DNA from 2 places in the Mojavia sp. genome. Region 2 is predicted to be linked to the other one. Evidence: riboswitches for the same ligand, from Rfam matches in the RefSeq annotation. Region 2 holds a riboswitch; the other holds the start of a gene.
The links. Region 2 has a riboswitch for cyclic di-AMP ahead of AC5JL8_RS34375 (universal stress protein). Riboswitches for the same ligand answer to the same signal wherever they lie in the genome.

Region 1: it holds a riboswitch for cyclic di-AMP, as region 2 does, so the genes downstream of both, AC5JL8_RS32480 (hypothetical protein) here and AC5JL8_RS34375 (universal stress protein) in region 2, are expected to answer to the same signal.

What each region holds. Positions count from the first base shown of each region.
Region 1 covers NZ_JCACKA010000118.1:1,134-21,313, reverse strand. Annotated here, with positions in the region: gene AC5JL8_RS32570 (sigma-70 family RNA polymerase sigma factor) at 1-815, shown strand, start outside; gene AC5JL8_RS32565 (DUF1822 family protein) at 926-2,089, shown strand; gene AC5JL8_RS32560 (DUF4870 domain-containing protein) at 2,162-2,629, shown strand; gene AC5JL8_RS32555 (magnetosome magnetite crystal formation protein family) at 2,905-3,261, shown strand; gene AC5JL8_RS32550 (Gfo/Idh/MocA family protein) at 3,267-4,388, shown strand; gene AC5JL8_RS32545 (retropepsin-like aspartic protease family protein) at 4,674-5,228, opposite strand; gene AC5JL8_RS32540 (nucleoside phosphorylase) at 5,336-6,109, opposite strand; gene AC5JL8_RS32535 (hypothetical protein) at 6,132-6,395, opposite strand; gene AC5JL8_RS32530 (hypothetical protein) at 6,533-6,679, opposite strand; gene AC5JL8_RS32525 (hypothetical protein) at 6,705-7,139, shown strand; gene AC5JL8_RS32520 (DUF1392 family protein) at 7,249-7,860, shown strand; gene AC5JL8_RS32515 (DUF1392 family protein) at 7,811-7,984, shown strand; gene AC5JL8_RS32510 (hypothetical protein) at 8,026-8,790, shown strand; partial or broken gene AC5JL8_RS32505 (plasmid replication protein, CyRepA1 family) at 8,735-9,070, shown strand; gene AC5JL8_RS32500 (hypothetical protein) at 9,016-9,774, opposite strand; gene AC5JL8_RS32495 (SLC26/SulP family anion transporter) at 10,514-12,235, shown strand; gene AC5JL8_RS32490 (hypothetical protein) at 12,328-12,573, opposite strand; gene AC5JL8_RS32485 (hypothetical protein) at 12,653-12,850, opposite strand; gene AC5JL8_RS32480 (hypothetical protein) at 12,960-13,166, opposite strand; cyclic di-AMP (ydaO/yuaA leader) riboswitch at 13,325-13,510, opposite strand; gene AC5JL8_RS32475 (hypothetical protein) at 14,054-14,377, shown strand; partial or broken gene AC5JL8_RS32470 (ISLre2 family transposase) at 14,370-14,687, shown strand; gene AC5JL8_RS32465 (hypothetical protein) at 14,706-15,296, shown strand; gene AC5JL8_RS32460 (alpha-ketoglutarate-dependent dioxygenase AlkB family protein) at 15,298-15,801, shown strand; gene AC5JL8_RS32455 (hypothetical protein) at 15,759-16,841, shown strand; gene AC5JL8_RS32450 (hypothetical protein) at 16,936-17,259, shown strand; gene AC5JL8_RS32445 (hypothetical protein) at 18,141-18,584, opposite strand; gene AC5JL8_RS32440 (hypothetical protein) at 19,543-19,770, opposite strand; gene AC5JL8_RS32435 (GntR family transcriptional regulator) at 19,990-20,180, shown strand, end outside.
Region 2 covers NZ_JCACKA010000124.1:250,619-260,438, forward strand. Annotated here, with positions in the region: gene AC5JL8_RS34345 (sensor histidine kinase) at 1-318, opposite strand, end outside; gene AC5JL8_RS34350 (hypothetical protein) at 355-756, opposite strand; gene AC5JL8_RS34355 (Rab family GTPase) at 757-1,254, opposite strand; gene AC5JL8_RS34360 (OmpA family protein) at 1,269-3,173, opposite strand; gene AC5JL8_RS34365 (hypothetical protein) at 3,364-3,987, opposite strand; gene AC5JL8_RS34370 (ArsB/NhaD family transporter) at 4,215-5,552, opposite strand; gene AC5JL8_RS34375 (universal stress protein) at 5,675-6,319, opposite strand; cyclic di-AMP (ydaO/yuaA leader) riboswitch at 6,507-6,629, opposite strand; gene AC5JL8_RS34380 (ABC transporter ATP-binding protein) at 6,661-7,497, opposite strand; gene AC5JL8_RS34385 (ABC transporter substrate-binding protein) at 7,550-9,001, opposite strand; gene ntrB (nitrate ABC transporter permease) at 9,089-9,820, opposite strand, start outside.

The sequences.
Region 1 (20,180 bases), on a different contig from region 2:
GTTTTAGTCTCAAAAACTACGCGAGTTCCATCTTTGCTAGTGCAATTCGTGAAACTTTGCGCCAACGTCACGAAGTTGATATCTCTTCAGACTGGGGACTGTTACGCAAAATTTCGCAAAAGCGGTTGCAGGAGGCTTTGCAAAATGCTGGCTTATCCAAAGACGAAATTCATGCTTATATTCTTGCTTGGAATTGTTTCAAAACTTTGTATGTGCCAACTACACCCGGTACATCTCGCAAACTTTCTCGACCCGACGATCAAATGTGGGAAGCGATCGCCAAAGCTTACAATTCCCAAAGTAGCCAGCGCATCAATCCACAAATTCTTGAAAAGTGGTTGCTAACTGCTGCAAAAGCCACACGTAAATATCTTTATCCCACCCCAGAATCTCTCAACATTTCCCAAGGTGGAGATGACTCGGTGGAATTACTCGATAATCTCCCAGGAAATCAACAAGCATCGCTAATTGAGGAAATTATTGCCCAAGAAGAACAACAAACCAGAATTTCTCAGCAAACAGAAATTAATCAGGTTTTAGTCGCTGCGATCGCCCAACTCGAACCGGAGGTACAACAGATTGTACAACTGTATTACGCTCAAGGACTGAATCAAGATAAAATCGCCAAACACTTAGAAACTAAGCAGTATACTGTATCACGCCGACTGACAAAAGCTAGAGAAAATTTGCTGAAGTCTTTGGCTAATTGGAGTAGAGACACTTTGCATATTTCCGTCACCTCAGACCTACTCAAAAATATGAGTACAGTAATGGAGGAATGGCTACAAAGTTACTACGGGGTATCTCCTCAATAACTAGCTGGAAAGTCGTGAGTGCTGAGTGCTGAGTTGTGAGTGCTGAGTTGAGTAATAATTTCTCCCCTTGTCCCCAGTCCCCAGTCCCCAATCCCCAGTCCCTAACTACCATGACTGAATTTACCTTCGCCAACCCCAGTGATTTAATTTTAGAAATTCCTACTACCAGCCAAAATCGGGCGGTTATTCAAAGTCCATCTTTTTCTAACCCCACTTCTCGTTATCAAGGTTATCTCAATGAACTTTGTCTGAGTGCAGTTTTACCTTGGTTACAAGAGGATTTCGCACCACAAGCAAAGGTTTGGCCAAATAGCACTGCTTTACCGAGTTTTTGGGAACTGGTAAATGGAACCGCAATCACAATCAACGCAACTCGAATTATTTTGGTTCCCAGTGAAACAATTGATTGTAGCGAATTGCGAGTACCGCAAGAATGGATAGATTTACCAAGTTGGGCTGGAGATTATTACTTAGCGGTGCAAGTAGAATCAGATGAAGGTTACATCAAAGTTTGGGGTTACTCTACCCATGAACAACTGAAGAATCGAGGCAGTTATGATGCAGGCGATCGCACTTATACTCTTGATGCTACCGACATCATCAACGACATCAGTGTTTTAGCTGTGACTCAAGAACTTTGCCCCCAAGAAGCCACACGTAGCGTTATTTCACCTCTGCCAACCCTATCACAACCACAAGCACAAAACCTGATAACTCGCCTGGGCAATCCAGAAATACTTACACCCAGGTTAGCTATTCCTTTTCAAGTATGGGGGGGACTAATTGAACATGGCGGTTGGCGAAAAAGCTTATATCAACAACGCTTAGGACAAACAGAACAATGGTCAGTGCTGCAATGGTTGCGAAGCGGCGTTTCTCAAGCGGCGGAAACTATCGGTTGGGGACGGTTGAATATGCAATTGAGTTTTGCTGGTGGTAGAGGTGTTGAAGAAAGACAATCGCAGGCTATTCTCTCTCGTCAACTAGCGATCGCTGGTCAAACATACGAACTATTAGTAATACCACAAGGCGAACCAGACGCACCCATCTGGCGGTTTGAATTGCGTAACACCATTGTCGGTGCAGCCATCCCTGGCGGTTTTAAACTCCGACTACTCACCGAAGATTTACAGCCATTTCCCAACAACGAAGACATAGCAACAACCGCCGTAGAACTACTCTTCGTAGAAGTTGCCTTAGAACCACGTGAAGGTATAGTGTGGGAAATAGAACCTCTCCCTGAAAACTATGACCGAGAAATACTTAAGTTTTAAACTTTGGTTTAGCTTGTTTTATAGGTACTAGGATGGAGAATTATTACTTCAATCCACCTAGCAAAAAAAGCTATGAAACAAAAACCAGAACAACGAATGCGTATATGGGCAATGTTGTGTCATTTCTCGGCTTTGTTAGCTTGGATATTATTGTTTTCTTTGATATTTATCGGAATTCCTTTATATTTACCAATAAATATTTTAGTACCGCTGATAGTTTGGCGATTTAACAAAGCAAAATCTCCTTGGATAGATTTTCAAGGTAAAGAATCTTTAAATTTTCAAATTACGCTAACTTTTTATATTTTGTTTGTCGTAATTATATCTTTACTATTAATGCTAATTATTTTTGGAATTGCAATTGTCACTCATAGTTCAGGAAAAGAAGTGAAGATAGTTTTAGATGCTTTAGTATTCATGTGGCTTTCATTAACTTTATCAATGTTAGCATTCCAATTAGCACTAGTAAGTTTTGCATCAGCTAAAGCTTACAAGGGTGAGCATTATCGTTATCCTTGGACAATTAGATTTTTACGCTAAGTAGTGAGGAAAAGAGATTGACAAAATAATGCTGCAAAACAAACAGCCAAAAGTTAGACTTTGGAGCATACTAGGCCATCTTGCAAATTTAAGTTGGATGCCTGGTTGGATTTTGTTAGGAGGTTTGTTTAATTTAATATAAATCTGTATATAGGACTCATATTTGATTTTTGAACAAAATTCAGTACACCTTTATTCCTTCTTTCCAGTCCCCAGTCCCCAATCCCCAGTCCCTTACCTCTACGAGTGATTCAGAAATCAAATCTGATTGCTATATGCCTTTAATAAATATTTTTATTACATACATTATTTGGCGTTTTAAAAAATCACAACATTCGCTAATTGATTCTAATGCTAAAAATTCTTTAAACTTTCAAATATCCATAACAATATATATAATTATTTGGTTAATTATAGTTTTATTCATGGCGAAAAATGGCGGTAGTTATTTGGGCGATATCACAAATCACAATAGCAAATTTGCTTGGAGGTTTAATCAATATTTATCAATGTTTGGACTTCCAATCTATTTACTGATAATGTTGCAAATGGTATGTAGTATTTCAGCCGCAATCACGGCATATCAAGGAAAATTATATCGGTATCCGTTGACTATTCGATTTTTTAGGTAAATATTATGGCTTCTACACTACAGACGAATCAGAGTAAGATTGGCGTGGCGATCGCAGGTACAGGTTTTGGTCAAAAAGTCCACATTCCCGGCTTGCAAGCCCATCCTCGAACTGAGATAGTAGCTGTTTATCACCGAGATATCAATAAAGCCAAAGCAATAGCCGAATCCCATAATATCCCCCACGCCTGTGACACAATTGCAGACATTGTGAAATTGCCCCAAGTGCAAGCAGTTACCATCGCCACCCCACCATTTTTGCACTATGAAATGGCAAAAACAGTGCTGCAAGCAGGAAAACATTTATTACTCGAAAAACCTACAGCCTTAAATGTATCTGAAGCCAAAGAACTTTATCAATTAGCTCAACAACAAGGCGTTACTGCTACTGTAGACTTTGAATTTCGCTTTGTCCCAGGATGGCAGATGTTTGCACAACTACTCTCAGAAGGCTATGTGGGTAACAAGCGCCTAATTAGAATTGATTGGTTAGGTTCTTCACGTGCTGATGCTTCGCGTCCTTGGAACTGGTATTCTTCCCAAGATAAGGGAGGCGGTGCATTGGGTTCTTTGGGTTCCCACGCCTTCGATTATATTTACTGGTTATTTGGGCCAGTACGCAAATTAAGCGCCCATTTGAGTACCGCCATTCCCACACGTGTTGACCCTGTTAGCGGTGAAAGTAAGCCAGTGGATACAGACGACACCTGTATATTATCTCTGGAATTAGCAGATGGCACACCTTGCCAACTAACGATCAGTGCAGTGGTTCATGCGCCGAGAACTCATTGGGTAGAAGTGTATGGCGATCGCGGTACTTTAGTTTTAGGCAGTGAAAATCAAAAAGATTACATCCACGGTTTTCGCATTTGGGGTTCCCAACCGAGTAAACCGTTAACGGAAATAGAAATTCTACCACACTTCATGTTTGGGCAAAATCACGCCGATGGGCGCATTTCGGCATTTATCCGTGTAGTAGACCGATGGGTGCAAGGAATTGATAGCCAGCAAGCAATAGTTCCATCCTTGCGTGAAGGAGTTTATTCTCAGTTATTGATGGATTTATCTCATAAATCCCATCAATCAGCAACCAGGATAGATGTACCTCACCTGGAAGATGTTTTGTGAAAAGGGGAATTGGAAAGAAGAAGAGTTTAAATAGCATAGGACTTACGCACTGAAGTCTGAAACCCTGATCCCCCCTAATCCCCCTTAAAAAAGGGGGGAACGTCTAAAGCCACGCCACTGAGGGAGTCGGGGAACCCGCAAGGGCGCAGGGCTGCCCTTTTTAAGGGGGTTTGGGGATCTGAGTGCGTAAGTTCTATAGCATTATCTCCTTCTCTCCTCCTCCCCTTGTCCCCTCGTCCCCTTGTCCCCTTGCCCCCCAGTCCCCAGTCCCCCAGTCCCCTTCTGTCATCGGCGACGAAATTCCACCTCTTTTGCCAAAATATTAATATCGTAGTCCCCAAAAAAATCGTGACCCAGTAAGCCAATGCCAGCTTTTGGGGCAACCGCTACTTCCAGATTATTAACTACAGCTCCACCAACTACAATCGATTGTACCCGGCTTGTCTTGAATCGAACTTGAGTACCATCTGCTATTTCGGCTTGCACCGTACCTGTAGCGCGGAGTTGCAAAGCATCCGCTATCTTCAGAGGTATTAGGGTACTACTAGCCCCAGTATCTAAAATCATCTCAAAAGTCTGTTGATTATTGAAAGTAACCGCAATGACAGGAGTTTTACCAATGCGGCGTTTGATTGGAACTCGAAAAACGTTACTTTCTGGCGTAACTATACCGCAAAGCTTACCCAAACTAATAGTTCTACCAGAGGAAGTTACCATGAAACACGCTCCTGGATCTTCAGCCGTTGCCGGATGCAGCAAGACTAAAGATATCAGCGTCGGCATTACTGCCATGACAGCTGAGTTAATAGTCAAAATTCCACGCTTTCCAGTATCCTTCATGTAATTTCGCGCTCCAAAGTTCCCTATAACCCTTGTTATTAGGTTACCCAGACTGGCTGAAAAACTTAGGCATCAAAAAAAACGCGCCACAAGAAGGTGTTGTGTTTTTAATCTACGATCGCAGCTGCATTTACAGCGGTGGCGATCGCATTCTGAATGGCAATATCTTTTTTAGGTAAAATAATATTTTCTGCAATAGTACGTTGAGCAACTACACCGCAAACGGCAGCAGCAGCAAATTTATACACCCCCGCCATTTTAAACAGCGTGCCACATTCCATTTCATAGTTCAAAATATTCAAGTGCCGATATTCTTCTGTTATTCCATGCAGCGATCGCATTAAATAAGGATTGGCTGAATCTGTGCGTTCCTGTCCTTCGTAAAATGTATCCACCGAAGCGGTAATTCCCAAATAATGTTCAACCTCTAATTCACGTGCGGCTTTCACCAACGCAACTGTGAGAAATGGATCGGCTGCGGCTGGATACTCCACAGGTGCAATATCATTTGCTGCACCCTGACGGCATAATGCGGCACTACTAATCACAATGCTACCGACTGCTATATGAGGTTGAATTGAGCCACAAGTACCAATGCGAATAATTTGCTGGATTCCTACTTGTATCAACTCATTCACCACAATACTCAACGAAGGCGCACCCATACCGCTAGTTGTAGATAAGATGCGGCGTCCGTTGGGTAAGTATCCCACATAGCTATTTAGTCCGCGATTCTCCGACAACAAGCACACATCCTGCAAATAGTTTTGAGCAATAAAATACGCACGTTGCGGATCGCCAGATAACAGCGCCATAGCGGGAGGCGATGCACCCAAATCTTCTTGCCCAAAGCCAATGTGGTAAAAGCGTTGACTGCTCATAAAGTTTAGAGTAGCGATCGCCCTAACACAACACTATGCTAGGGTGACTTTTAGACTTTTCATAAATCAAATCTCCTCCCTCCCATATCTGAAGTTGTCTTTGGGCTGCAACTATGGAGTTAAGATGCTTGGGTGGGTACAGAAAATGATTGTAGGCTAATGCCATCTGTCTAGCAGCTTCAGTATATGGCATTTGGCCTATTCCTGTACCCAATCCAGGACAGGCAATAATGTTAATTTTTTGCTTGGCGCGTTGGTTATTGTACAGTGACAAATTAAATGGCATTAAGACAAATTCATGTCATGAATTTAAGCCTTACCCACTTCAGGTTTGCAATTGTTGCTGTTGATATGGCTTGTAAATTCTTTGGGCTAATTCTAGGCGTAAAGCTAGAGATTGCAAGCTTTACACTCTTAATGACATTATTTTGTCACAGCGACAAATAAAAAGTCACTGTACACTTTTCGCTCCAAGTGCAGGCGATCGCTCTGTTCTTCTGGGGTTAATTCAGGAACTTCAACAACAGTAACTGTAATAGTTGCGCTAGAGGCATTGTCTTGGTCAAACATATCTCCCGCAGAATTAGCACATGGAGTGTTATCATATGATGCTGCTACTAAAGTAAGAATTCGGACGGAATGGAACCCGAATGCTGATTGGGGAGCAATCATTCACGGCATTCAAACGTTATTAGGTGGGACGCGAACTCAGCCACCGTCTACTGTAGATCCCCAAGATTTACGAGTCAGAAAAATACGCACTTTGCTTGATTACCCACTGGATTTAGTCAAGCAATGGTTGCAATTTCAAGATGCTACTAGCCCCAGTCAATTGCACGTGAGCAAAGTCGATGAACTAGTCAAAACAATGTGCTTGGCTTGGGCAACAGATAAGTGTGAACATCCGAATCATGCGGAATCTTCATATCAAAAGCAAGTTGTTGATGCTGTAGCTCAGGGGGCTGATGAATTAACAGCGATTAGCGCATGGATGGAGCAAATACAAGGGACAAAATCTGAAGCTGCTTGAAGAAAAGAAGGCAAGGGGCAGGGAGCAGAAAGCAAAGGAGAGAATCTTTACCCCTGCCCCCTGCACCGCTGCTTCTTCCCTCTCTACATTAGATATTGGAGAGTTACAAATGACTAGACAATTTACTGACTTAGACAACTACTCCTGTCATCAAATCGCCAGTGTTCTTTCACTGAATTTATCAACTGTGCGTCTCTGGATTAATCGCGGTTGGCTCAAAGCAGATAATCGTTCTCCAAAGCATTACGAAATTAGAGTTTGGCATCTCAAACAGTTCCTTGAAAATCCACCACAACAAATCAAAAAACGCATTGCTGCTCTTGATCGCGAAGCCATCATACCTCTTAGGGAGAAAAGCGTAATGGAAGCAATCACCGAGTTAGAAAAATGCTGGTTTCTATCCCCGCCTTGGGGTCAAGAAATTCCACCTGTTGAAATTAATTTATGGGAGCGAGTTTATTTCAAGGCTAACAGAAGATTTGGTTATTGCTGTGGACTGCAATGGTATCAACAGCGTTGGGACTACGTTATCGATGTTGAGAACGACATTGTACGCGCAACAAAACATGAAATTCTTGGCACTGGTCGAATAGAATCTACCACTGTGAAAAAACCAGCTTTTGTTTTAGGCGATTGCCTTCGGCACTGCGCGGGAGCGCAATCGCGTACTGTTGCAATTTCCCAATCGCGGCACAAACCAAAGGCTAGTTCTGGGAATTGAGCTAATCGAGAAGTCTTGGTTCTACAAAGTCGAATTGACATCACCTGCTTTTCCTAAAGCAACTACTATGACCAATCGATTCTCTTTAGTGCGGGAAGAGGATTTGGTGCGGGTGAATGTCTAAGTCCAAACACAACACTTTGTACTCATCACACAACTAAAACTATGTCTCAAATCGAAGTAGCTCAAATTATCGAACAGATTAAAGAAGAGATTGAAGTTGATGCATCGGGTAAAGCTAAAGCCAGTGTTAGAGCAACTGCGAGATTGGCTGGGGTAGACCACACTGCAATTATCAATCATCTTCAAAGCGGTGAACTAAAACCGACTAAATTAGCTCAAACTCTTATCGTACAAGGGTTTGATGCTGGTGAACTAACAGGGTGGAGAACAACTGGCATCCCTGACACAGCGCTCGCAATCATCTTGGAATACTACGCCTTTGACGCTGGGAGGTATTGTAACCCACAAGCAAGATTGGTATGCCGTTCATTCAACGCCATCGGTGTTCGCGCCTGGATGCAGGATATCACGGGCTGGACTAAACCCGCCAACAATAGGGAAACCGCCATGACACAAATACAGTTACTTGCAGCGATCGCTAAACATTTACCAGAGCAAGAACAGCATTTACTCCAACAACAACAGCAACAGACCGAAATTTTGCACCGACTAAAAGCGGTTGAAGTTGAGCAAGACAGGGTAAACACCCCCTGCGGTCACAAATATAGTGTTGTCGGTTTCGCTAATGTTCAGGGGTTGGAAATATCGGTGAAAGAAGCGAGTACTAAAGGCGACCAGGGGCGACGAGTGCTGATTATCACCCATCGCATTCAACTGGGTGAGGCATTATGCGATCGCTTTGGGGTGAATTGCATTAGAACAACGGTTCCGGCGCAAATTCCCCCATCTACGAATTTTGAGAATTGATAGCGATTCTGTTGGCGACCCCACACATCCAGCTTGTGGGTGTATCGCGCATCTCAACGAGATTCTCACACAGTACGATTTGGTTATCGCTTCCCCTAGTCTGGAAACTGGTGTTTCCATCGACATCAAAGGACATTTTGATTCGGTGTGGGGGATATTTCAAGGTGTGCAGCCTGTGAACTCCGTGAGGCAGATGTTGGCGAGACTAAGGGAAACTGTTGACCGTCATATTTGGGTCAGTCGGTACGGTATGGGGACTGTTGGCAATGGTTCAACTGCCACTTGAAAAGTCTGTTTCATCCATGCAATATTGGCTGCGTTTCTCGCCGCGTACTCTGCTGGGTCAGGTGTAGTGTCGCATAGGTTATTGCACGAACCCTGGATGTTGAGTGTTGCATAGGTAACTCTGCCGACTGTCCAGCGGCGGTTCTCGACACAGGGCACCACACCGTTGACACCGAGGCACAATGGGACCACCTGCACTTGTTGAGCTAACCGACGCCGCCCCAGAGACAAAGAAGTACTGAAGAATACCAGACGCTCATAGTCGAGGCGCTCTAGCGAGTTAAATCCACCATTGGAAGGGCGATCGCAATCTGTCCAATCGTTATCACCTGGCGTGAAAGCTGCTGGCGCTTCCAGGGAGTTGAAGTAGCCGAGAGCCTTGGCGTATAGCGCGTTGTCGCAAAGGCTGTTAGAACCAGCTTTGAGATCGCCATCGTGGGCAGTGAAAGCAAGTTTCTGCGAATTCATGTCCTCAATTAGTCGTGTTACGCCAACCTCCTGTGCGTCTGAGTAGGGTAAATCGCCCCAAAGCCCGATTTCGTAGGGCGCGTTTGCAGTCTCATTCTCTCTGGCAACCACCAAACTCGTAGTAGTAGATGTCAGAAACGGTAAAATTAGGGTCAGTAAACACATTTTCCGCCGCAAATGTTTAATACTGATGCGTCTAAACACTGTGTAGTCAAGCTTGGTCATCATCATATCCTCGATTATTCTGGAATCCGTGAGCGTATTTTAGATAAGTAGTTTTTGCCCACACCATTCCAGTCGCAATTTAGACTACCGGATTGTTGCTCACAGATTGGTTATGAATAGGTTATGAGTGAGATACAAGTTCAAGCGATGCCCCAAAGTTGTTAAGGTTGATTGGATTAACACTGAAATGGATGAGGCTGAGATTGCGCCTTTGAGCGGCGTGTGCGGGTAAATTCTACGCCTGAGCTTGTTTCCTCCCTTGGTGATGCTATTAGTGTTGCTGATGGTGAGCCGTTCACCGAATCGATATTTGGGGAACTGGATGGTTGGAGTTAACTTTGCGGACGGTTGTAGGTCTGTGGTGGTGTAGCTCCAAGGCTGTTGCATCATCTATAGTAGTTTGCGACACAAAAGAGCAAGAGCGCGTAGTAGCAAGCCCTGGGAACAGGTAGTAAAAATTATTGCTAATAAGGGAACTCCAAAAAATAAATTATTCAATTCCTGCAATTAAAACGACTTTCCCTCCCCCTGCTCGCTGCCCCCTGCCGTCAAAGCGATGGGATATTTTTTTATTTGGAAGCCCCTAAAGCAAGCTATTTCCTCCAGCCTCAAGAGCTTGCCTTTACAAGCGCAATTTTAGGTTATCAGACTATTAGGACTTCTTTGATTTTTCGTTTTTTCTTAACTTTCTCTTAAACTAGTTAATATCTTCTTAAACGAAATTTCAGTCTGACTTAGGTTGGCTATGTTGAAAAAGCATCAAGTAACCTTACCAGGCATACCAGGGTTAAAACGGTTGCTGTCTTACCAGCGAGCATGGTTGCTCCCTGATTTACTGGCAGGTGTAACGGTAGCTGCTTATTTAATTCCGCAGTGTATGGCTTATGGGGAGTTGGCCGGGGTGCAACCTGTAGTAGGATTGTGGGCAATTCTGCCACCAATGATTATTTATGCAGTGTTGGGTTCTTCACCTCAACTCTCGGTCGGGCCAGAATCGACGACGGCGGTAATGACAGCGGCAGCGCTCGCTCCTTTGGTGGCATCTAATGGTACTAATTATGCAACGCTGGCTTCTGGGCTAGCTTTCATTGTTGGGATTGTATGCATCATTGGCTACATTGCTCGCTTGGGATTTTTAGCAGATTTGCTGTCTAAACCGATTCTGATTGGTTATATGGCAGGGGTTGCCATAATTATGATTACAGGGCAGTTAGGCAAAATTGCTGGCATTGACATTGAGGCAAATACTGTTTTTGGAGAAGTAGGTGAATTCTTCAGCAAGCTAGATCAAATTCATCAGCCAACCTTGATATTAGCAGCTATAGTCTTAGCTTTTTTATTCATAATTCAGCGATGCTTTGCAACTGTGCCTGGGCCATTGTTTGCAGTCTTATTAGCAACGGCTAGCGTAGCTGTATTCGATCTCGACCAACAAGGAGTAGCCGTAGTTGGCGAGATTCCAGCAGGCTTACCTCATTTGGCTTTCCCCAAATTATCGGCTCAGGAATTCTCCACACTCATTGCTTCGGCTGTTGGAATTGCGATTGTTGGGTATTCAGATAATGTACTGACAGCAAGAGCATTTGCTAACCGTAATCACTACAAAATTGACGCTAATCAAGAACTGTTGGCACTTGGAACCTCAAATCTGGGAAACGGATTAATGCAAGGTTTTCCAATTAGTAGTAGTGGTAGCCGCACTGCAATTGCTGACTCATTAGGGAGCAAAAGTCAAGCATTCTCTTTAGTTGCTTTGATTGTAGTTATCTTGGTGTTATTGTTCCTACGCCCGTTGTTGGCACAGTTTCCAAAAGCTGCATTAGGGGCGATTGTTATCTATGCGGCTACAAAACTGATTGAAATTCCAGAATTTCTCAGATTGGCACAATTTCGACGTAGCGAATTATTTTTGGCTTTGGTCACAATCTTTGGAGTTCTACTTACTGATATTTTGGTTGGGGTTGGTATTGCAGTGGGTTTATCTGTGATTGATTTGTTTGCCAGGGTAGCACGTCCGCACGATGCAGTTTTGGGAGAAGTGCCAGGTTTACCTGGATTACACGATATTGAAGATTGGCAAGGAGCCAAAACTATCCCAGGTTTAGTCATTTATCGCTATGACGCTCCCCTTTGCTTTGCCAATGTCGAAAATTTCAAGCGCCGGGCATTGTCGGCAATTGAAGCCGAAAAAACTCCTGTGGAGTGGTTTGTATTAAACACAGAAGCAATTGTTGAAGTTGATATTACTGCCATCGACGCATTAGCCCAATTGCACAGTGAACTAGCTGCTCAAGGTATTACCTTTGCATTGACACGTGTTAAACAAGATCTTTACAAACAACTAAAGCACTCGCAGCTTTTAGACAAGATTGGCTCCCAACACGTCTATCTGACTTTGCATACTGCGCTCGCTGCATTTCAAGCCCGCGAATACCATTCTCACAAACAGACTCTTGAAGGGGAATGAAACGCTCACCTTGTTTTTTCGTTTTTTCTTTATGGACATTTACGACCTTGAAAGCCCACAGCTAGAAGCTGTGAGCTTGTTGACTTAGACTACTAAATTTTCTCAGTAATCTTGAGTTGCTCTTGACTATGTTTCATTAACTCATAGAGATCGTAAGCATATAATTCTTCACGGCTTGGCTCACAAGGCGTTGCGCTTGTTGCTACGATGGGATCGCCGTAACCATTGGTTTTACCAATGAGTAAAAGTTTTTGACCCGCATACTCTCCAATTAACTTGTAATCAGTTTCAGGAAAAAGATTTACATCAGTCAAAGAATTCTGATTTTGAATGGACATTTTTTCTCCTAAATTCCTTAACAATCTTCATGCTTTCAGTTTTTTGAGAGATAGTGTTGTGACTCCACCTCCCAAGAGCTTATAAATTTTTTGCTTTCATCCAAGTGGAGTACACATCTTCTACAAAGAAGCTGTAACCACTATTTTCCTGATAATTTTTGAGATGAACTTTCAAAGTAGTAAAATAAGCACCATTAATGATTTGATGTCCGTAACCAAGAACTTGACCAAATTGCCCTGTTTCTTGATGCAAGGCATAATCCCCAATATTCAACATGGATGTGATTCCTTTTGAATTAACTAGTTAAGTAGTTTATTGGTGACTATTTGTAGATGCAATAATCACCTTCAAATAGTCAAATCAAGTCAAAAAAGGTCAATAAAGATTAAGCTGCAATCTGAGGTTGTTTTTGAGATTGAACCCGATTTTGAGTCAGGAAATCAGTGTAGAGATTGTTTAACCCAGAGGCAACACTATACCAACTCAAATAAGCCTCTACTCTTTGGCGACCAGCTTCTTGTTGACCGATTTTCACGGCAGGGTCACCATCAACAGATACCAAAACAATATGATGGTTTTTATTGAAAAACATAGTAAAATTTTACCTCAAGGCAACTAGTCTGCCTCAGATACCAGAAACACAAGTTATATTTTCCTTGCCTCCGGAGCGAGGGCAGGTACAACGAAGCGCAAAGTTACCAGCCAAGGATACTGACGAGACAAAGCATTGATTTTAATTATGCTGCTCGTTCAATCTCCTCCCAATGCCTACGAAGTTAGCTGACGGACTAGAACTGAGAGATGTCCTTCTCTAGATCATTCAAGCTTTGTGGGATGAAGTTGATTCTTCACACTTTTGCTTTAAACTTTGCCAGAGATACGCCCCGAATTTGGTTCCTCCGCTCCTTGTTTATCTCCATACAACATAAATGTCTTTGGAACAAACAAGAGATTAGGCAGACTGATTTAATTTTATTGCTCATCTTAACTGTCATAGTTAACAATGTCAAGTTCATGAACACGTAAATTATGTATGTGTCACACTTACTTGTTGCTAACTTATGTTCATTAACCCTGATATTATGTTAGTTTTCAAAAAACTTGCACTATCGTTAGAAAGATTCAAAAATCTTCCGTACGGTTCTGATTTCATGTCAGGCACTAATAATATAGTGTTATTCTCGACAATGCACAGACACACATGATATTCCCCAAACATCATCTCAAAGGGAGCAACGCGATTTTCCTCAGTCGGACAAAAACGAGTGACGATGCTCCACCCCACAGGAGGCGATTGCTAAACCGAAAGTTCAGTAAATTAGTAAAATAGATACTAGTTAGATAGCTAATCCCTCAGTAATACTGAGATAACTCTATTATTATGGTTGTTGAGTTCTCTGATGGAGACAAAAAAGTGTAGGATGCCCTTTGAGTAAAAGTTTTGAGATTTGATATCAAAACAGGGAATGCCTACACTTCATGAACGAAAAAATATATTCAAGTTTAGATTTAAGCAAATCACTGTCAGACTTTAAACAAAAAGTTACGAAACTTTTAGAAATTAAAAATCTGAGCGAATGGTCGGCTCAGACTTTTAAAGCATTAGAAGAAGAAATTAGAAATACAGCATTAGCTTTAGCAGGAGAATGTGTAGCAGTTTTACTAAATAAACTATCTCACTCTCAGTCAGCTGTGGATATAGCAATCAAGCAAACAAGAAGTTTGTCAAATCAGAAAATCAAAAAATATGGTAATTATACTAGGCAGATATTAACAGTTGGTCATGTCAAAGTATATGGATGAATTTATTTCAACAGCAACTGACGAGCGTTGTAAAATTTTGGTGCGAGAACGTAATTATATTCTCAAAGCTTACCGTAGGCGACTATTAAACTATCACTTAGTCGCACTCCATCAGCTACCCCTTGGGAGCGGTGCCGTTGAAAGTTTAATTCGTCAAGCTGTTAACTTACGCATGAAAGGGAACAGTAAATTTTGGCTTCCAGATAACGCAGAGATTATGTTACATCTGCGATGTCAATGGATAGCTGGCAGTTGGGACAATTTTTGTAACTCTATTTTTAATTCTTTCCTTAATCCCAGCAGTGCCTGAACATTTTATACATTTTACTTGAATTCATGTTTTAGCGATCGCCTGGCCTTGGGGTGGAGCATTGTCACTTGTTTTTGTTCGACTTCAGAAAATCGCGTTGCTCCCTATCTCACAGCAATGAATGGGGACTCACGAAAACCAGAAATAGCTGCCGCACAAAACTATTTCGCGGTGAAAACTCGTGAAGCAGAGTTAGCCCCGCAAACCTCAGAACTACTTGCCCAACTCTTGGAAAGAGTAGAACAGCAAAGCACGGTAATCGAAGAACAAGGCAAGGCGATCGCTCAGTTGCAATCCCAAATTCAAAACATACTACCACCATCAACCGACTTCATACCCCCTGGTTGGAATGCTGAGGTATGGCGTCAGCTATCCCCTCAAGACAAGCGCCACTTCCGCTATATCTTCCGCCGCCGTAACTTTCGGCCATCAGGGCAAGGAAAAGATAAATCACTGGCCTTACCAGCTGCCACAACCCAACAGATTCAGCACAAGCAACGGACGGAAGTACAGCAGTTGATTGGTGAGGTGTCGCCCGAAGAACAAGAGCGTTTAGAAGCAGCAAAACAAGAAGCATTGAAACAACTCTGGTCACAGGGAGAACAGTAATATGCAACAACTCAATCTGTTTGATGAACCCGCCCCAGTTTTACCCGTTACCTATTACCCCGACTTTTTGACTATCCAAGAGGCAAACGAACTATACCAGCACTGCAAACAACTCCAATGGCAGCAGAATCACATCAGGATGGTGGGCAAGATTATTCCTGTGCCTCGGCTAGAGTGCATTTATGGTGACAAAGGATGTGATTACCTCTACTCCAATAGCGTGTTTTTGAAGCCCCTGCCCTGGACAGAGCCACTAGCCCAACTCAGAGATAAGATTACTGCTGCCACCAGCTACAGCTTCCGCATCGTCATTGGCAATCAGTACCGCAGCGGCCAGGATTCTATCGGCTGGCATTCGGACAATGAACCATCTATGGGAATTAACCCAGCCATTGCATCTATCAGTTTGGGTGCTGTAAGAAAATTTCAGATTAAACCAATCAGTGGAAAGCCGACTGATTTGTGGCTCGAACACGGGAGTTTGCTCAATTGTTGGCGAGATTAAGGGAAACTGTTGACCGTCATATTTGGGTTAGTCGGTACGGTATGGGGACTGTCGGTAATGGTTCAACTTCTATTGGTGGATTATTGCGGAGTCAGCACGTTGCGACCCAGGCTAACATTGCTCTTTTGTCAGCTGCGGATAATCAGGATTACAGCTACATCGACTCCAACTTCCAACCCGAATCTTTACAAGCCTGGGGTAAGCGCGCTTGTGTGATTAACGTAGAAATGAAGCGCTATCAGGAGTTTGTGTTGAGAGGATTGGTGGCTGATGGGTATACCGTTATTGATGCTCCTGATGCTGATTCTGATGAGGGTGGGGAAATCATCAAGGAAGTTAAGGCGGCATCAAATGAATTGTACTCTGGTGAATTGAAGGCGATTGCGCGGAGCGCAGTGCCGGAGGCAATCGCTGATTCTGATGATATATCTGATGCCCAACTCAAGAAACTGCAAAACCAACGAGCGAAAACTCCAGCCGAAAGACATCAGCAGCGTAAAGCTGAATTATCCCACCGTTATGAAGTTGAGGTTACACCCGAATTGGTGGAGAAGGATGATGACGGCTGGTATACCCAACTGCGGCTGCACTATTATCTGACGCTGGGGCGGGAATTCTTGACTAAGCGTGATGGCAAACGAGCCAAGGGAATGGCGGAAGCTGGGGAAAATTGCATTTGGAAGCCTGATTTCAACAAGGGGCAGATGTTGTCTTCTGTTTTGTTACTGGAAAACCTCAATCTGTTGCAGTTTCTCACGCCTGAAGTTCAGTTGAGGGGGTCTGACGAACAAATGCAGGAGTTTAAGGCGAGGGCTGTGGAGAATCGGTATGTCATCAAGAATTATCTGAATGTGACTATTACCGAGAAATTTACTCCCATAGCGATCGCACAAAAGCTCCTCGACAAAATCGATTTGAGGCTGTCTTATGTTGGTCGGTTGGGGCCACGAGGAAAACGGGAGTGTGTATATAAGTTTCTTCCTGCTGACGATGGGCGAGATGGGATTTTCTCTAGGTGGTTAAATCGGGAGTTGGTGTAACGTCGCTTCGCTCCGAATTTAAAATTAATAATTCAAAATGCAAAATTAATTACCTCCATGTTAAATTTTGAATTTTGAATTTTGAATTGATTTGGTGTCAGTCACTAATAATATAAATGTACCAATACAAGTTGGTGACACATCATCACCTTATAACCTTCCCACTAATGGAAGTAATAATTTGGGGGATATGAACGGACAAGACAATCCAATTGATTTATGGTGGCAGCAGGTTAAATCTTATGCTGCATTAGCTATGGAACGATTGAAAAATGGTGTGGAAGCGGTCAAAGAGTTCCTCAGTTCCCTCACAACTGACGAGCGTTGGGGGGTGATGCTGGCATTTGAGGAGGCACAGCCGCAGATGTTCTCTCAGTTAGTGGCCGAAGCTCCCAATTGGGTAGAGTGGATGGCGTGAATTGGTTCTTAAACCCATCTTCATCGGTTTCGATTCACTGCATCAGCAGCGCGGATTTCCCTCTTAACAAGCCAATCGCGAGCGAATAATGACCATCCTTATTTTGTCTCAGCCAGTGTACATTCTAGCCTAGATGGTTTACGAGTCTTTAATTACAGCCAATGGAATCCTAAATTTGATCATCGTAGTTTGCCTCGTCCAACAGTATTGAATGAATTCTTTGCGCCTGATTCACTCCTATTAGAAGTTACTGCTAGCCGTTCGCTCTCACAAGAGGTTGAGCCTCTTAAATTTGGCCAGTTGGTTGCAGCTGCCCCCGATTGGGTACAGTGGATGGAATGAATTGTTTGGTTGTAGTGTGTTCGTTTAGCCGTTTGCACAGTCAACAAAAGCACCCAAGTTTCCAACAAGATAAATGAGTGCTAATCAATAAAAATACCATACAAGGATTATCTATCTGCACTTTGAACCGAAGTAGTTATAATAGTAACAGTCATTACGCAAATTGACTGTAAGCAAAGTGACAAATATTTTGTTAATAATATTACTTACAGAAGCTAAAGATCCTAGCTGTGCAGCATTGACGGCGACAAGGAATTAGGGGGACGACTTGGAAAGTAATCAGAACATTATTGTGTGCCCACATGATTACAAGCCAATAAATCTCCCGATTCAGCGGGGGCTTGAAACTTTTGGGTGTTACCGCACGTGGCTTGCGGGATGAGGAAGAGGACAAGGGAAAAAATTTGGATAGCATTGTCTGCTTGCCCCCCTTACCCTTATCTGTGCCTGTCTTTGTCCTCTTCTGGCGAGTTTCGAGTCAATTTAATAACCTCAATATTGCTGATATGAGTGTTTTTCAGTTGTGAAGACTACTATTTTTATCTTGCTTTACTTAGATAGTTCTGCCTGAGCCTATGCTTAAGAGTTAATCCAACACCAAAAAGGCTAAAAATTAGAGAACCAAGGCCAAAAGATGGTTCAGGAACAGACGTGCTATTAGAGAAACCATTGACATTTAAGGTGAGATTCAGCCCTGATGAATTAATTTCATTAACAAATAAATCAAAACTAGTTATAGTTTGACCTTGAAAATCTGGAAAAGGAGCATTCTTCTTATTAAAAGCTATTGATTCAAAACTGTTAACTTGCCCAAACGCAACTGCTGTACTTACTCCAGCTTCAATTACATTGTCGCTTCCATTCGATAAAATTGTTACAATTTCATCAAAATTAGGATTATTGGTTTTATCAACGCTAAATATTTTCCCTATATCTTTTGGAGTTAACTCCTTATCAAAAAAGGAAGACAGAATATGTTGCATACTGGTGCGTATCCTAGATATTCTGTAAAATTACTAACTCCAATTTTTGTATTGAATACAGGTTCAACATTAACAAAAGGGCGTAATGAAATATTCCATAAGCCTATCGAAGCTGCTAATACTGGTTTCTCAATTAGACAAGTACTGACAAAAAGTGAACCTGTAGCAATATTTAGGAAAAGCGTTTTTATTTTTCTTGAAACCTTCATCACGTCACCTAAAATTTTTTCTATTTAGTCTCCCCAAAAACGTTTTTTGAGGCAACTGCATTATATAGCCAATACCTTTGCCAAATTAAGAAACTACAAAAATTTTGGCTTGCACTAGTAAGATGACCCATACATGAGTGTTTAGCCTACAAGGGAGTTTGGACTCTTAAATCCTTTGGCGATCGCCACGATCAAAAAAATCCATTGAATGGAGACGAACTCTATGGGATTAATTCAGTGCTGCAATTTCTCAAGCACAACGGCTACAAGCGCTACAAAATCCAATGTATGGACTTGCTCAACAGGGTGTGATTATCGGTAGTCTAATCCAAATTAGTTGCTTAATAGCTATAGTTGCAATTTCAGTACTTAAACCTTGGGGAAGAAGACTCGTTAAACAATCCAAACAAATCGAACAAGTTGTTTCCTCAAATGGTTAAAGCTGAGATTGCGGAAAGGTTTAGATAATGCTGGCTGTTTTTACCCAAAGCTAGCTTCCTCATGCGGTGAAACTGTTAGGATGGCGGTGAGCCAGCCCCTGTGTTTCTGCTGACTTTTCACGGCATCTGGAAAACCGACATTTTCAGCTTTTCTCAAATCCTGATTTTTACCTTAGCGATTTTCATTAACTTAGAGTTATTGAGAATTAGTCTGTGGAAAAAGCCACGTTCTTTAGCGGTTTGAGGACTTACCGTGAAAAGTTAGGTGTTTCTGGACGAATGCGGTAAATATTTGATTTTAGCTGCAACTTACTTAATGTAATACTGCGTTTCGATCCAGATTCGCATATCAGCTTCAGAACCAAAACAAGCACTACGTCCAGTCATCGGGTCATAAGCGTGCCAAGAACAATTCCCATTAGCAAGATGAGTTTGCCAAACTTGTAATTGAGAACTGGTTGTGACGAATCTAACTAAATTGTGCCAAGCTTGAGCGAGTTTTGATTCCAGTAGCGGCCATCTATCAAATATCTTCATCAGAATTATCCTTTTTGGCTTAATCGAGCATCAGATATTTTTAAATTCGCTGATTAACATCTCTATGAGAAGGTACAGAACTGTCCACTTTTAACTAGTACAGTCACAGTATTTTCAACTGTTCTAGTTAAAATCAACTCAACTGTACCAGTTCAGGCAAAGAAAAATCTTTTATATTGCCTATAGCCCTGAGTCATCTTTTGAAAAAACAGACGCACTGTGAACATTCTCTTAGATCGAAACTCACCAACGCCGATATATATTCAGATTCGCAATTATCTGGCTTGTTTAATTCAATCTGACAAAATAGCGAATGGACAAAAGCTGCCCTCGATCCGGGCGATGTCTACAAATATTGGAGTTAACAAGTTGACTGTCATTGAAGCATACAGTCTGTTAGAAGCTGATGG
Region 2 (9,820 bases):
TTTGTTTTTTAGACAAATTGCTGATGCTTCAAATTGAGCTTCTTTTCCAGTAAAATCATTGTCTGCCCAGATACCAGAACTCAATTTCTTAGGAGCATTATTTTGCCAAAATTCTTCAGCATCAATCAAAAAGTTTCTTAAAAAAGGAAACTGTTCCTCTAATATTAAAACTTCCATACCTGACGTAACTCTTGGATGACAAAACCGCCTTAACCAATTCGGTACTGTCCCTGTAATTTTAAAAGAGCCTAAATTAAGTCGCTCTAACACTAGAATATTTAAAGCTGCGAATAGGTCGTCTGTGATAGAGCCATTCATAAGTTCATACCAAAATCAATTAATCTTGTGCGTCGATTAATGTTTAAATATTTTAGTTAACTTTTCTTGCAACAAGCTGAATTCATTTGCCTGTTGTTGAATGAGACAATAATGTTTTTCATCCAAGGTAGCATCTAACAACAATACCCAATCACCTTCTTCTGAGGGGAAAAGATGGACATCAGCACAAATACTGTTTTCGGTTTTCACACGGGGTAGAAATAAGGGAAGATCATCTAATGGTAGTAGACCTTCTAGAAAAAAAATCTGTTCTTTGATATTCTCCCCTGCTTGCAGGTTACTAACTCCGTATTCTGCCAGTTTTCCTCCCCAGGCAGACAAGCAGCCATCTTTCTTAACTAAAAGATAGGCAACAGAGCGTTCTTTTAGTAAGAAACTTAGTAGATAAGCAATAACAGGATTAGGTAAATCTAGCATCTATGCATCCATTATTTTCTCAGCAAGAGTTTGAAAAACCTCTGCTACACCGAGACCTGTTTTAGCACTAGTTTTCATTACTGTCCAACCCTTCTGCTTAACTGCATCGATTTCTACAGAATCAATGTCCCACTCATCTATCATGTCCCATTTGTTAAGCATCATAATAAAGGGAACCTTGCCCAGCGTATCTTCTACTCTTGTTTGCAAGTCAAAGGCTTTGTCTAGGGTATTCTTACGTGTGCCATCTACTACTAATAAATAACCAGACGCACCTCGTAAGTAGGACATACGCACTTTTTGAAATTCATCTTCTCCATACAGATCCCAAAGGATAAGATTAATTGTTTGTTCTTGAATATTTATTGTTTTTTTATCAATCTTTACACCTACAGTAGTATGGTATTTTTCTGAAAAAATACTATTAACAAGCCTTGCCACTAAACTAGTTTTACCTGTGGCAAACGCACCTACCATACAGATTTTTTTCTGGAGCATAAATTGATATTGCTTCAGCTAGAGGTATCGGTTATAAATACTTTAAAGGATACTGTGCGGTTAAGTGCTTGTGTCAATTCTGGCTGTAAAGGTAGGGTAGAACCTACACCCACAGCTTTAAATTTGCTGGTGTTGATTCTTTGGGAAGCAAAATAAGATAGTACTTTACTGGCACGAGCTTGGCTGAGTAAAATGTTTCTTTGTTCTGTGCCATTGGGACTACTGTGTCCTGTAATTTGCAGACGTACATCTTTGCCAAGGTATTTGGCAATATTTAAAAGCTGATTGATTTTTTTAGCTAGATGAGTTAGTTTATCAGCTTCACCTGGAATCAACTCTGTTGTCCCTTCTGAAAAAAAGAGTATTTCTCGTTCAATTTGTTGTTGATATAACTCTAGCTGGCTAAGTTCGATTTCCTGGAGTTTTTTATCATTAAATTGAGCCACACCCGGAATGAAACGCCATAACTTTCGTGTTTCTAAAATCCATTGGCGGGGTGCAAAACCAGTGGCGTTGAGAATGCCATTGCTGTCAACTTTTAATGTTACAGTTTTTGGTGGTTGAAGTAACTCTTGAGATCTTATGGTAATCAGTTGTGGATCTAATGATAGGTAAGGTTGCCACTGACTGATGACCGTTTTGGGATTGAGACTTGCTTGGTGTATTAGTGTTGTGGGATCTACTGCTAATGGGTCGCGCATTCCAGAAACCAAAAATTTTCCCTGCCTATGCTTGGCATTAATTACAACGATTCCTGGTTGAGACTCAAGTTTTTGGATATATGAATGCCAGCGAAATTGCTCTCTCAGCGTCAAAAAGCCCCAAATACCGCAAGCGATCGCTATTGTGCCTAAGAAAGTCCATGCATAGGTATAATTTTTTTTAGGTGGAGATTTATATCCTTGTGCCAAACAATTCTCCAGATGAGGCTTGCTAGCTTCAAATGCCTCTGTCTCTCCTGTAAAAGCGTTAATTTCTTGACTTAGCTTGAGGTGAATTTTTTCTATTGCATCTCGAAAACTTAACCTTAATTCTTGGGGCGGTTTTCCCCGAATAATAGTTGCCAATACAGCTTGCGGCCCTTCTTCAATCCAAATAGTGAGCTCTCCAAACTGCAAACTGTGCAATCCTTCGTCTTTTTGCACGCTAAAAGAATCTTTCACGAAATCCTGGATAGCTGTCAACATCGCTGAAACCAAATCCGGATCTTGAATTGTTGCCTGGTTTGCTACTGTATGTTGCAATAACAATCCTGTTTTTTTATGAATTAGAAATACTTGTTCTACTTGATAAAGTAGCGTGCGGAGCAGGACAATTTCAGCAAATGATTTCCCTGTCTTTCTCGCTTCAAGTCTCCACTGCAAACTCTGCGGTGACAAGCTATGTTCTAGAGTTTGATTGAGAGATTGAACCATCTGTTCCATCGCTGCGGAAATAGCCTTGCGAGTGGCTGGCCCGATGATCGGAAAAAATGCCTCTGAAAGTATATCTTCGTCTTGTTTTACCGAAGTTTGAATAGCGGCTTCTACAGTAGATACTATTGCTTCACCCAATATGTTGTCTTGCTTTGAGCGCAAAATAACGGCTTCTGGAAGCAGCCGACTGATATCTTCTGCTTGAATTTGGGGGTTTTCTAATCGCTCATAGAGTTTATTCAGTTGAGTCGGCTCAATACCGAAGAGCAAACTGCGAAGTGTACTTAGTTCATCGCTGATCTTTAGATAATTATTATTTGCTGGTAAGTCTGTAGACACGGAACGCTCAGATGATCCTGCGGTAGCGTTTTCCACTTTAGACGACTGCGTTAAGCGCTGGGGTTCTTGCATAATCCCAGGACTTACTCTAATGTTGCTTTGACTACTATTACTCTGCAATTTAGGGGATTCTTCAGATATTTCATCCGTGGAATTATTACTCATTATCAAAATCCCCCGATTCAAAATTAATGCTAAATTTTTGTGCGTTTAATTGTCTGCATTCAGCAGTTATAAAACTTGCCATAACGCAGCTTCACCTTTTTAAATTTGAAATTTTTAAAGTTATATTTCAGCCGTAGAAACTTACAAGATAACAAGGGTAGATTAGCAATCTCCAAACTCTAGGCTGTATTTAAGATTTGGTGTCATTCAACCTGATAGCCAGTTCTGTAAACAGATTTGCAAGTCTGGAACGGTCAGTCTTATCCCTACGGAGTTCTTGAGATTCCCTTTCCAGCAAAGCTAATATTTCGTCATATTTTTGTCGGAGTTCATCTTGTAGGCTATTAGATTGGTTGAGGAGTTGTTCCCGCAATTCCCGCTGGCTATTAGTACTTTGTTCATCAAGCTGGGAAATTTTATTTTCTAAAGAAATAGTAATATTATTTTGTTCTTCAGATAGTGCTTTTACTCCTGCATCTCTTTCTAATTGCTCTTTCTTTAAGCGTTCTGTTAAAGAATCAACCTCTTTTTTGATATATACTTCCAAGTAATCCAAACGTTTTTTTGTCTCCTCTCGCACGTTAGTTAATTCTTTAACTAGACGTTCTTCTAAACGGGCAAACCTTTTTTCAACTTCTCGTACCTGGTTGCCAAAAAGAATATCTCTGACTTTATCTAAACTGTTAAGTTCGCTGGTATTTGTACCATTCAATTCTGACTTGTTTATCTCTTGATCTGACCTCCCTTGCTCTATCTCTTTGAAACTATGGAAATTATTGAAATTATTATTTATATATTCTTCAGGCGGGTTCATCCGTTTAATCCTTTTTTAAGCTGGAATTTGTTGTACTCTCTAGTATTTGTATCAGATTCGGAGATTTAAAATCTCTCCTAGGTAGAATCTTTAAATAAATAGCCAGCGGTATCCCTCTCCAGATATATTTATATCTGAATATAGGCTGAGATTTATAAAGATTTAGTAATAAATAAAGGGTCAAAATTATAGGTGAAGGATACTAAAAGTGTCAATCTCTTCTTTATTTAGATGAGAAAGCGAAGTAATACATATAAAGCCGAAACAACAAGTTGCAGTAGCATCACTGGTATACCGTAGTGGAGAAACGTTTTAAAAGAGATACGGCGTCCATGCTGCTCGGCAATTCCTGCGGCTACGATATTAGAAGATGCACCAACTAGTGTGCCGTTACCTCCCAAAGTTGCACCAAACATCATGGCGTAAAACAGTGGTAAAACTTCTGGGGGAAATTGCCCTTGAAAGTTTGGTGCTAGAACAACTGATGATGCTAATCCGACATTGACAATGTATTGTTTGAGCAAAGGAACCATAGCTACCACTAAGGGAATATTGGGGACAAGGCTGGATAATATCCCGACAAAGAATAATAAAACCAGCGAACCCAGCACAATATTTTTTCCTAAAATTGTAGCTAAAATTCCCGATAAACCGTTAATTACACCTGTTTTTTCTAGCCCACCAATAAGTACAAAAATACTCATAAAAAATATTAATGTACTCCAATCAACGTCACGTAATATGTTATTAACTGAATCGATTTTGCTATGGTGAGATAGAAGTAAAGCTAAAGCTGCTCCTAACAAAGCAACAGCAGCAGGTGATAGAGGAATTGGTAGAGATTCGCCAATCACAAAAAATAACAGTACAAAAGCTATAATTACTGTACCCGCACCTAGAACGCGTGGATGATTAATTTGTGGGTGTGGCAGTTGTTCAAGATTTTCTAGCTTTGTGTTCCAAATTTTGCGAAATAGAAATGGTAATGTGACTACTACTGTAGCCACGGCAAGTACTCCACCTAAACTCAACTTTAATAAATAATCTGTAAAGCTAATATTAATGGCATCGCCAACAATAAAGGTGGCAGGATCGCCAACTATTGTAAGTAGCCCAGCGCTATTAGCTACAAATACCATTAAAATTAATAACGGTACAAAATTAACCCCTAATTCTTGTGCCATTGGTGGAATTAAAGGTGCTAATAACATTACGGTTGTAGCATTGGGCAAAACTGCACAAATAGGGGTTGTAATAGCCACGATACCTAGTAATAGACGCTTACCTTCTCCTTTAGCTAGTAGAACCATTTGAGTGGCTAGGTAATCAAATATTTTAGTAGGTTCAAATGCCCTTACTAGTACCATAACTCCAAAAAATAAACCCAATGTGCCATGACTATTACCGATGTAACCAACAGCTTCTTGTAAAGTCATGACGTTGGTAAAAACTAGAAATAAAGCTCCTAGTAAGGCAGCAATGGTTAGATGCACCCATTCTGTCATGACTAAGATAATGACACTGATAAATGTGAAAATACTTAGGATAGCTTGCGAGTTTTCCACACTATTTACCTCTATTTTTACTTTGTTTTATAGTTTTGTTTAGTGAAAAAAGCCACCTAACTATAGGTGACTTATGAGTAAATCTTAATTCGATTAATATTTACTGAAATTCAAGACAGTGATTATTCATCAATGCAAGTAGGAATACCCAAGACAGCACAGGGGAAATTTGAACCTAGTGATTCTATAATCGGATGGTTAGCCGATTGACAACCTATAAACAGGATATCAGCAGTTTCTAATTCAACAACTTTTGTAAGTTCCTCACCAATACAGCCAAATCGCAGATGTGATTTGAAAGAACCTTGCCATTCCTCAGCCAGACTTCGTGCTTGCCAAAGAATTCTGTCGGCTTTTTGGAGGACAGCTAGGGATTTTTCTTGTAAATGGGGTGCTATCGCTTTTAGTTTTGGTTGAGTTAAGACGGGTGTGACAGTCTTAGATACGTTGCTTGCGGGACACTCCAAGGGAGTTAGATGTTTTGCAAAGCTAAAAATATCTGAATACTGGCTATTATGATTTTCTTCTACTACATAAACGGCTTGAACTGTTACTTGTGTGTTAGTAGCCAAACGCGTTTGATGAGCAATCCAAAAAGCTATATCTAAAGCGGTGTGGCTTTTAGGAGAAGCGTCATAAGCAACGATCAAGTTAACTGGTTTTGCTGTGCAAGCTTTGTGAGAAAAAGCTTTTTTTGGTTCTGGTAGCAATACCATTTGCTCAATTAAATCATTTCGACCTATGGTGCTTTGAAGGCGCACTAACATTGGCTTGATTTTCACAGTTCTAACTTCTCTCCGAATGAAACGAATAAGTAACGAGAAGTAGGGTAACCAATTTTGGATTTTGGATTTTGGATGAAACGGCAAAAAACCCAATCTAAAATTCCAAGTCTAAAATCTAAAATCGGTAAAAGAAACCCCAATAACAACTGGTATTAAAGCCTTAGTTTTTGGGGGCCCCTTCCAGTGCCGACGGAGTTAGCTGACGGGCTAAGACTGGAAGATGTCTTTCATAAAGATTAGCCCCAAAAATTGGTTCCTCCGCTTCAAATCCAGGATTTGACGAATTTGAATTAGGCTACCCACTAAATGCATGATAGTCTAAATTACTCGTCTTGAGTGAAATAGCGATCAAGAAAATTTAAGGCGTGGTTGCGGAGTTCAAAATATTCTTTTGAGTTTCGCATAGCAGAGCGATCGCGGGGATGAGGAAAAGGTACTTCTAATATCTCTCCAATTGTGGCTGCTGGCCCATTAGTCATTAATACAATGCGATCTGACATATAAATTGCTTCATCTACATCGTGGGTAATCATCATCACTGCTTGTCTATGGTTTTCCCAGATATCTAATACCTGCCGCTGCAATTTACCCCTAGTTAACGCATCCAAAGCTCCAAAAGGTTCATCCATCAACAACATTTTTGGACGAGTTGCTAAAGCTCTAGCAATGCCCACCCGCTGTTTCATCCCCCCAGAAATTTCATCGGGATATTTATCAGCCGCCGCGGTTAAGTTTACCATTGCCAAGTGTTCATTCACAATGCTAATTTTCTCAGCACGATTAGCATTTTTTAGCACTTCATCTACAGCTAAACGGACATTTTCTCGGACTGTTAACCAAGGTAGCAAAGAATAGTTTTGAAAGACCATCATTCTTTCTGCTCCTGGCTTACGAATTTCTTTGCCATCTAGCCGCACTGAGCCGGAAGTTGCTTTTTCTAAACCAGCTACAATTTTTAGTAGAGTAGATTTACCGCAACCAGAGTGACCAATTACAGAAATATATTCATCTTCACTAATGGTGAGATTAACACCATCTAACACGACAAAATTTCCTTTATCTGGTGTTGGATAAGACTTGACTAAATTTTCAATTTCTAAAAATCCATTACGGGGTAATACTTCGTTCTGGGTATTGATAGCTAATGGGGTATATTCCATCATCAAATGCTCCTGAATAATTTAGTCGTTAGCCAAGATTTAGGCTTGGGAATTAAGATATGAAGAAACGAGTGGGAGCGTTAGCCCTAATTTCAAAACTATTTAAATAGCCAACGGGATCGCTGGGGTCAAAGCCTTTTTTATCGATGAAAACTTCTGGAGGTTCTACTTTGTAATCATCCTTGGGGCATTTAATCCCCATTTCCGAGGCTATTTCCCGATAAAGGTCTGTTTTCCAGCCTTGTGCAGCTAGCTTTTCAGCATTTTTGGGAAATTCCTTAATTTGTCCCCAACGAGCTGCCTGTGTCATTAACCAGATACTTCTGGATCTCCATAAGAATGTCGCGTGTTCTCCTGGCTGCTTGGGGAGATTATCAGGAATATCATAAAAAATCGTGGTATCAGCAGCTTTGATGGTGCGGTCTTTGCCATCAAACCCACCATAGTTGTAATTGCCGAGAATTGCCGGGCCTGTAAACTTAGTAATGTCAGCACCCGGTTTTTTGGGTTTTGCACCTGTAAAGGAGCGATCTGTAATCAGTTCGGCAACTTCTTGGCGGTTTTCTACTTTACTACAATACTGGCAAGCTTCAATCATCGCCTTCACCAGAGAACGATAGGTTTTGGGATATTTGTCGATGAAAGATTCCATCACCCCCAGTAGCCGATCTGGATGCCCTAACCAGACTTCCTTGCCTTGGGCGAAAGTAAAGCCGATGCCTTCGTTACCTGTAATTGCTCTGGTATTCCAAGGTTCTGCCACCATGTAAGCTTGCATCGCACCGATCCGCACGTTTGTCACCATTTGGGGTGGTGGTACAATAATGACGCGAAACTCTTTGAGCGGATCAACGCCAGCCGCCGCAGATATGTAACGGACAAAGTATTCGTAAATCGCAGAACTCAACACTACTGCCCAAACTTTATTTTCTGAAGGCTGCTTGTTAAAGTAGTTGCGAAAATCCCTTCCGAATGCTTCTAAAGCGCCATCGCCATATTTTTCTTGATACTCGTACCATGGACGTAGCCCAAAATCCCACATGGCTTTGTTCATTGTCATGGCGTTACCGTGGCGGTGAATGGTCATCGCCGCACATAAAGGGGCATGGCGTGCGCCTTCAGCGCCAACTCTGGCGTTGGTGACAGCACCAGATACGACGGGTGAAGCATCCAAGCGACCAAAAATTAATCCGTCACGGGAGGTTGCCCAACTAGCTTCTCGGTTGAGTTTGACGTTCAAACCGTATTTGCGGAAGAAACCTTTTTTCCAGGCGATCGCAAATGGCGCACAATCATTAACGGGAACGTATCCCACAGTAATATCGGGTTTTTCTAAGTCTTGGGATCTAACTACTGGCTCTACTGCTAAAGCTTCTTCCGTCAATCCTTTAGCGCCAGTATTTCCTGAAATTGCACATGATGACAGCGCCATTCCCGCTGTCGTTGCTCCCATTCCTAATAAAAAGTCGCGTCGAGTCCAGTTATTGTGATTAGTATCACCCATTTCTGTAGCTCCAATGGTGATTAATTTAGTAGTAAGCTCACGCAGAGTCTCGCTGTATCTTACTGTTTTGCTTTCAATCAATTTTTATCATTTAGAAGCTATGGGGCGGCGAGTTACTAATTCTTGAAGTTTGCCCACAGCATAATCAAGAATTAACCCAGTTATACCAATTACCAGCACTGCTAAAAAAACTGAACTCAGATTTAAACGGCTCCATTCATCCCAAACAAAAAAGCCAATTCCAATACCACCTGTGAGCATTTCCACAGCTACAATTACTAACCAAGCAATCCCTAAGCTAATACGTAAACCTGTAAAAATATAAGGCAAACTTGCAGGCCAAATAATTTTTGTAATCCGCCGCCAACGGGGTATTTCTAGGACTCGTGCCACATCTAAATAATCTTGAGGTACGCTAGAAACTCCTAAAGCAGTATTAATAATTGTTGGCCATAAAGAGGTTATAAAAATTACGAAAATGGCTGAAGGATCTGCCAGATGGAATATAGATAAGGAAATAGGCAGCCAAGCTAAAGGCGATACGGGTTTAAAAATTTGGATCACAGGATTCAACGCCAGCATTGCCGATTTAGACATACCAATGAGAAATCCTAAAGGAATAGCTACAACTGCACCTAACACAAAACCTATTAATACCCGTCGCAGACTGGCTATCAACAACCAACCAATTCCCAAGTTGCCAGGGCCTCGCTCATAAAACGGGTTGAAGATATAATCCAGATTAGCAACTAGCGCCTCCGGCGGAGTGGGCATCAATTCGTGATTGGCAAGCGCCACAACCCACCACAGTACGATTAT